2 regions of the Bradyrhizobium sp. 147 genome follow, and region 1 is predicted to be linked to the other one. Evidence: predicted binding sites of a transcription regulator. Region 1 holds the regulator's gene; the other holds the start of a gene.
The links. Region 1 encodes PhoB, which activates phosphate uptake and scavenging genes when phosphate is short. Its sites were predicted from a motif close to TGTCATNNANCTGTCAT; they were not measured.
Positions count from the first base shown of each region.

Region 1 (3,722 bases):
ACCTTCAAGATATTTTGCCGAGCCCGTCGCCGCCAGCGTCGCCAGCGTGCGGCCGTGGAAGGCGCCTTCGAAGGTGATCATGCGATAGCGATCGGGATGGCCCTTGGCGGCGTGATAGCGCCGCACGACCTTGATCACGCATTCCAACGCTTCGGCGCCGGAATTGCAGAAGAACACGAAGTCCGCGAAACTTTCGTTGCACAGACGCGTTGCAAGCCGTTCGCCATCGGGACTCTGGAACAGGTTCGACATGTGCCAGAGCCTGGTCGCCTGCTCCTGCAACGCCTTGACCAATGCGGGATGGGCGTGGCCGAGCGCGTTCACCGCGACGCCCGAGGTGAAATCGAGATAGCGATCGCCATTGGTCGCGATCAGCCAGCAGCCTTCGCCGCGCTCGAAGCCAAGGTCCGCCCTGGCGAAAACGGGAAGCAGATGCGGCGCGGCGCTGTTGGTCATGACCATCACTTGGATGTTGCATTTGGACGTTGAGACCTGCCTGGCATGCCTTGCGCAGCGCACCATTGACCGGTCCGGAAAACGAAACGTGCCGCCTTTTAAGGGCGGCACGCGTCACCATCTTATGCCTGGCAAGACGGGTGTCAATGCCGCCGGAAAGCCTCGCGAAACGCCGAATCCGTAGTCTTGCGGTGCCGATCTTGCAGGGTTTTCACCACGGAACATGTGGAAGCGAGTCGGCGGACTCTTGCGCGGGAGTCACGCCATATTGTAGCGTTCGGACTGTCAGATACGACATCTCGTGCAGCGGTTCTGATCCCAAGAGTCCTCATGTACCGGCGTAAACGTTCGGGCGTCAGTCACGCGCCCGGCGAGCCTTAAGGGATTCTGACGGCACGGGTTTTTCAAGGCTTAAGCATTCGCTGTGAGGCCCCAGGATGGCGGCGCGCAACGAGGGAAAGGGTGCAATGACGGTTTTGACCTGGTCCGATGATCGCGTCGAGCAGCTGAAGAAGCTCTGGGAGGCCGGACTTTCGGCCAGCCAGATCGCGGCCGAGCTCGGCAATGTGACCCGCAATGCCGTGATCGGCAAAGTGCACAGGCTTGGCCTGTCGGGCCGCGCCAAGAGCCCTTCATCGGCAGCGCCGCGGCCGCGCAAGGCGCGGCCCGCGCAGCATATGATGCGGGTGACCCGGCCGATCTCGCGCGGCAACACCGCGCTGGCGCAGGCCTTCGAGGTCGAGGTGGAGGCCGAACCGGTCACCTACGACAACGTGGTGCCGATGAGCCAGCGGCTGTCGCTGCTGGAATTGAACGAGGCGACGTGCCACTGGCCGGTCGGCGATCCCTCCAGCCCGGACTTCTTCTTCTGTGGCGGCAAGGCGCTGTCAGGCCTGCCCTACTGCGCCCAGCACTCGCGCGTCGCCTATCAGCCGGCAGCGGATCGCCGGCGGGCGGCACCGAAGCCGAGCACGCGGTGATTATTTCCTGAGATCGAGCCGGCAGCCGTCACGCGGTGACGGCGCAACAAACCCGATGTCGTCCCGGACAAGCGTAGCGCCGATCCGGGACCGATAGCCACCGCAAGCCGTGGTTACGGGGCCTCGGAGTTACCTTTTTCGCGCAACAATGGGCCCGGGTCCCGGATCGGCGCTTCGCTCCGGACAACGCTGCGCGTTGCCGGAGCTACGCTTGTCCGGGACGACGGCCGAGATTGTTGACGCAGCTGGGCCTACGTCTGCTCCGCCTTTGCAAACCGATCATCCAGCGCATAACCCGCGCCGCGGACGGTACGGATCGGGTCCTGCTCGCGGCCGAGATTGAGCAGCTTGCGCAGGCGGCCGATATGGACGTCGACGGTGCGCTCGTCGATGTAGATGTCGCGGCCCCAGACGCTGTCGAGCAGCTGCTCGCGCGAGAACACGCGACCGGGATGCTCCAGGAAAAACTCCAGCAGGCGATATTCGGTCGGGCCGAGATCGATCGGCCGGCCCGAACGCGCGACGCGGCGCTTGTCGCGATCGAGCTCGATGTCGCCATAGGCGAGCACGGTGGCGAGCCGCTCGGGGCTTGCGCGCCGCAGAAGGCCCTTCACGCGCGCGAGCAGCTCCGGCACCGAGAACGGCTTGACGATGTAGTCGTCGGCGCCGGTCGCAAGACCCCGCACCCGCTCGCTCTCCTCGCCGCGCGCGGTCAGCATGATGATCGGGAGCTGCTTGGTCTCGGGACGGGTGCGCAGCCGCCGGCACAGCTCGATGCCGGACAGTCCCGGCAGCATCCAGTCGAGCACGATCAGATCGGGGATGTGTTCCTTAAGGCGGGTGTCGGCGTCGTCGCCGCGCATCACCGTCTCCACGTCATAGCCGTCGCCTTCGAGGTTGTAACGCAGAAGCTCGGTGAGAGCTTCCTCGTCCTCAACCACCATAATGCGTGCGCCCATGTTGTCGTCGCTCCCTAGGTATTCGGTACCGTCGTGGCGAAGGTCGTCATGTCGCCCTTCGGCCGCTTGTCGGTGATCGCCTGCCCCTCGATCATGTAGAACACGGTCTCGGCGATGTTGGTGGCGTGATCACCGATCCGCTCGATGTTCTTGGCGCAGAACATCAGATGGATGCAGAACGAGATGTTGCGCGGATCCTCCATCATATAAGTGAGGAGCTCGCGAAACAGAGAGGTGCAGATGGCGTCCACTTCCTCGTCGCCCTTCCACACTGCCATCGCCGCCGGCAAATCGTGCGCGGCATAGGCATCAAGCACCGACTTGACCTGCTGCTGCACGAGGTCGGTCATGTGCTCCAGGCCGCGGAACAGTTTCAGCGGATGGAAGTCTGTCTCCAGCGCCGCAACGCGCTTGCCCATGTTCTTGGCGAGGTCGCCGATGCGCTCAAGATCGGTGGCAACGCGCATGGCGCCGACGATCTCGCGCAAATCCACCGCCATCGGCTGGCGGCGGGCGATGGTGAGCACGGCGCGCTCCTCGATGCGCTTCTGAAGCGCGTCGAGCTCGGCATCGGTGGTGACGACGCGCTGGCCGAGCGCGACGTCGCGGCGGATCAGCGCGTCGACGGAATCGACGATCATGCGCTCGGCGATGCCGCCCATCTCGGCGACGAGGCGAGTGAGCTCCTGGAGGTCGGTATCGAAGGCCTTTGCGGTATGTTCAGTACCCATGTCCCGTCTCCTCAGCCGAACCGGCCGGTGATGTAATCCTGCGTACGCCGATCGCTCGGCGACGTGAAGATCTTGCTGGTGTCATCGAACTCGATCAGCTCGCCGAGATACATGAAGGCGGTTTTATCAGAGACGCGCGCCGCCTGCTGCATATTGTGGGTGACGATCGCGATCGTGTAGTTCTCGGACAATTCCTGGATCAGCTCCTCGACCTTGGCGGTCGAGATCGGGTCGAGCGCCGAGCAGGGCTCATCGAACAAGATCACTTCGGGCCGTACCGCGACCGTGCGGGCAATGCAGAGGCGCTGCTGCTGGCCGCCGGAGAGCGACAGGCCGGACGCGTTGAGCTTGTCCTTGACCTCGTTCCACAGCGCGCCGCCGCGCAGCGCCTTCTCGACGCGGTCGTCCATCTCGGACTTCGAGATCTTCTCATAGAGGCGGATGCCGAAGGCGATGTTCTCGTAGATCGTCATCGGGAACGGCGTCGGTTTCTGGAACACCATGCCGACCCGGGCGCGCAGCAGGTTGAGGTCCAGCTTGGGATCAAGGATGTTGGTCTGGTCGAGCAACAGCTGGCCGGTGGCGCGCTGGCCTGG
Region 1 is NZ_JADPKL010000005.1:55,158-58,879, forward strand. Features, by position in the region: gene IVA87_RS00960 (aspartate aminotransferase family protein) at 1-456, opposite strand, end outside; gene IVA87_RS00965 (GcrA family cell cycle regulator) at 924-1,436, shown strand; gene phoB (phosphate regulon transcriptional regulator PhoB) at 1,688-2,395, opposite strand; gene phoU (phosphate signaling complex protein PhoU) at 2,410-3,126, opposite strand; gene pstB (phosphate ABC transporter ATP-binding protein PstB) at 3,138-3,722, opposite strand, start outside.

Region 2 (3,722 bases), on a different contig from region 1:
GGCTGAGGCGCTGGTCGAGAAGGCGCACCAGGTGTGCCCGTACTCCAACGCCACGCGCGGCAATGTCGACGTTCGCCTGACGGTCGTCTGACCGCAATTGCGGATTGGCTGGCCCGAGATCCCCCTCGGGCTGGCTGCTTTCCATTGGTTTGCCGTTCCGCGGGATTGCGCTGCGGCGGCGCATACGGCCCCACGGGCGGAGCCATTGCTGGGATGCACGAACCTCGCTAGGCCTGTGATCAAGCATCGACACAGGGGAAGCGAAGGCATGAATTCTGAAGCCGCGGGTTCTGAAGCCGGTCTGGGTGCCATGAGTGGATTGCGCGTCATCGATCTCACGCGCGTGCTCGGCGGTCCCTACTGCACCCAGATCCTCGCCGACCACGGCGCCGACGTGATCAAGGTCGAGCCGCCGGCGGGCGACGAGGTGCGCGAATGGGGCCCTCCCTTCCATGAGGAGGATGCGGCCTATTTCGTCGGCATCAACCGCAACAAGCGCTCGATCGGCCTCGACCTCGCCTCCGAAGGGGGCCGCGCCGTGCTGCTGAAGATGCTGGAGACGGCCGACGTCCTGATCGAGAACTTCAAGCCGGGCACATTGGAGAAATGGGGCATCGGCAACGAGGTGCTGCGCGCAAAATTCCCGCGCCTCGTGCACTGCCGGATCTGCGGCTTCGGCGCCGACGGTCCGCGCGGCGGCAATCCCGGCTATGACGCCATCATCCAGGCCATGACCGGCATGATCGCGGCGACCGGCTCTCCGGAGAGCGGCCCGATGCGGATCGGCGTGCCGCTGGTCGACATCACCACTGGCCTGTACGCGGCGATCGGCATCCTGATGGCGCTATCGGAGCGCCAGCGCTCCGGCAAGGGCCAGTTCCTGGAGACGACGCTGTACGAGACCGGCCTTGCCATCATGCATCCGCACACCGCCAATTATTTCATGCATGGCAAGCCACCTGCGCTCACCGGCAACGAGCATCCCAACCTCGTGCCTTACGCGATCTTCCCGACGAAAACCGACAACATCTTCATCGGCGTCGGCAATGACGGCACTTTCCGCAAGCTCGCCAAGGAGATCGGCAAGCCCGAGCTCGGCACCGATCCGCGCTTTGCCCGCAACAAGGACCGCATCGCCAATCGCGAGGCGCTGCGCGCCGAGCTCGCCGCGGTGTTCAGCCAGCACGAGGCCGAACCGCTGTGCAACCGCCTGCTCGCGGCGGGCCTGCCCGCTGGCCCGGTGCAGAAAATCGACCAGGCACTCACGAATCCCCACACGATCGCGCGCGGCGATATCATCGAGAAGGATTGGTACAAGGGCGTCGCCTCGCCGATCCGGCTCGACCGCAGCAAGCCGAGCCTGCGCCGCCTGCCGCCGAAATTCAGCCAGCACGCGGCGGAGGTGCTGGGCGAGTTCGGCTACTCCAGGGCGGAGATCGACGCGATGGTCGAAAAGGGCGTGGTCTGCGGCCCCGAGCGCAAGCGCTGAGGCCTCGTGAAATAGACCTCAGCGTTGCCGCAACGGCGGTGCGCACCCTCCCCGCTTGCAAGCGGGAGAGGTGTTCGAGACCGCCGCCTGATAGACAACTCACGTCATCCAATGCCGCACTGCGGCGCGAGCACGCGTGTGCAGCGCGAACGCACGGCGCGGTCTCCCGCACGCCTTCGCCTATTTTCCGGCTTCCCTTTTCCAGCGCTTGCCGCTTTCGTTTCGGCCGCTTACACAGTCATGTGAACGTCATATGGCACTGCTAGCGCAAGCGCTTCTTTATTGACGGGCAAGGGAGGTTTTCTTGATGGCTCTTCGACATTTTGGTGCGGCTGCGGCTGTCGCGGCCACGGTTGGCATGATGGCCTCGCCGGCCCTGGCCGTGACCGAGATCCAGTGGTGGCACGCGATGACCGGCGCCAACAACGACGTCATCGTCAAGCTCGCCACCGACTTCAACGCGTCGCAGAGCGACTACAAGGTGATCCCGACCTACAAGGGCAACTACCCCGACACGATGAACGCAGGCATCGCGGCCTTCCGCGCCGGCAATGCGCCGCACATCATGCAGGTGTTCGAGGTCGGCACCGCCACCATGATGGCGGCGACCGGCGCGGTGAAGCCGGTCTACAAGCTGATGGCCGAGACCGGCGAGAAGTTCGATCCCAAGGCCTACCTGCCCGCGATCACCGGCTATTACTCGACCTCGAAGGGCGAGATGCTGTCCTTCCCGTTCAACTCGTCGTCGACGGTGATGTGGGTCAACCTCGACGAGCTGAAGAAGGCGAACGTCGCAATCCCGAAGACCTGGCCTGAAGTGTTCGACGCCGCCAAGAAGCTGCACGACAACGGCCACCCCACCTGCGGCTTCTCCAATTCCTGGGTCACCTGGGTCAATCTCGAACAGCTCTCCGCCTGGCACAACGTGCCGCTATCGACCAAGGCCAATGGCCTCGACGGCTTCGACACCGTGCTTGAATTCAACGGCCCGCTTCAGGTCAAGCACCTCGAGAAGCTGGTCGAGCTCCAGAAGGACAAGACTTACGATTATGCCGGCCGCACCAACACCGGCGAAGGCCGCTTCACGTCGGGTGAATGCCCGCTCTATCTGACCTCCTCGGCGTTCTTCGGCAACGTCAAGGCGCAGGCCAAGTTCGCCTTCACCGCCGTGCCGATGCCCTATTATCCCGACGTGAAGGGCGCACCGCAAAATTCGATCATCGGCGGCGCCTCGCTCTGGGTGATGGGCGGCAAGTCGGCCGACGAGTACAAGGGCGTCGCGAAGTTCCTGGGCTTCCTCTCCGACACCGACCGCCAGGTCTATATCCACAAGGCCTCCGGCTATCTGCCGATCACCAAAGCGGCCTATGAGAAGGCCAAGGCGGAAGGCTTCTACAAGGATCAGCCCTATCTCGAGACCCCGCTGCTCGAGCTGACCAACAAGGAGCCGACCGAGAATTCCCGCGGCCTGCGCCTTGGCAACATGGTGCAGCTCCGTGACGTCTGGTCGGAAGAGATCGAGCAGGCGCTCGCCGGCAAGAAGACCGCCAAGCAGGCGCTCGATGCCGCCGTCGAACGCGGCAACACGATGCTGCGGCAGTTCGAAAAGACCGCCGTGAAGTGAAGGCGATCGGCGGCAGGCCGGTTACCCGGCCTGCCGCTCCTGCGCGCATCATGCAAAAACAAGCCATTTTCCAATCGAAGCTATTGCCCTACGCGCTGGTTGCGCCGCAGCTCGCGATCGTCCTGATTTTCTTCTACTGGCCGGCGTTGCAGGCAGTGATCCAGTCCTTCCTGCTCCAGGACGCCTTCGGTCTTTCGACGAGCTTCGTCTGGTTCGACAACTATCTCGAGCTTCTGCAGGACCGCGCCTATTTCGAAGCGATCGTGCGGACCTTCTTCTTCTCGTTCGCCATCGCGGTCTCGTCGCTCTCGTTTGCGCTGCTCCTTGCCGTGATGGCGGACAAGCCGCTGCGCGGCTCGATGCTCTACCGCACGCTGCTGATCTGGCCCTATGCGGTGGCGCCGCCGGTCGTCGGCGTGCTCTGGATTTTCATGCTGCATCCCTCGCTGGGCGTGCTCTCGCGCTATTTGCGCGTCCTCGGCATCGACTGGAATCCGCTGCTCGACGGCGACCAGGCAGCAACGCTGATCATCCTCGCCGCCGCCTGGAAGCAGATCTCCTATAATTTCCTGTTCTTCCTCGCGGGCCTGCAGAGCATCCCGCGAAGCG
Region 2 is NZ_JADPKL010000012.1:106,422-110,143, reverse strand. Features, by position in the region: gene IVA87_RS03660 (organic hydroperoxide resistance protein) at 1-91, shown strand, start outside; gene IVA87_RS03655 (CaiB/BaiF CoA-transferase family protein) at 269-1,489, shown strand; gene ugpB (sn-glycerol-3-phosphate ABC transporter substrate-binding protein UgpB) at 1,797-3,113, shown strand; gene ugpA (sn-glycerol-3-phosphate ABC transporter permease UgpA) at 3,164-3,722, shown strand, end outside.
Region 2: ugpB (sn-glycerol-3-phosphate ABC transporter substrate-binding protein UgpB) is a predicted target of PhoB. The motif match lies at 1,726-1,742, and genes of this name have one in related genera.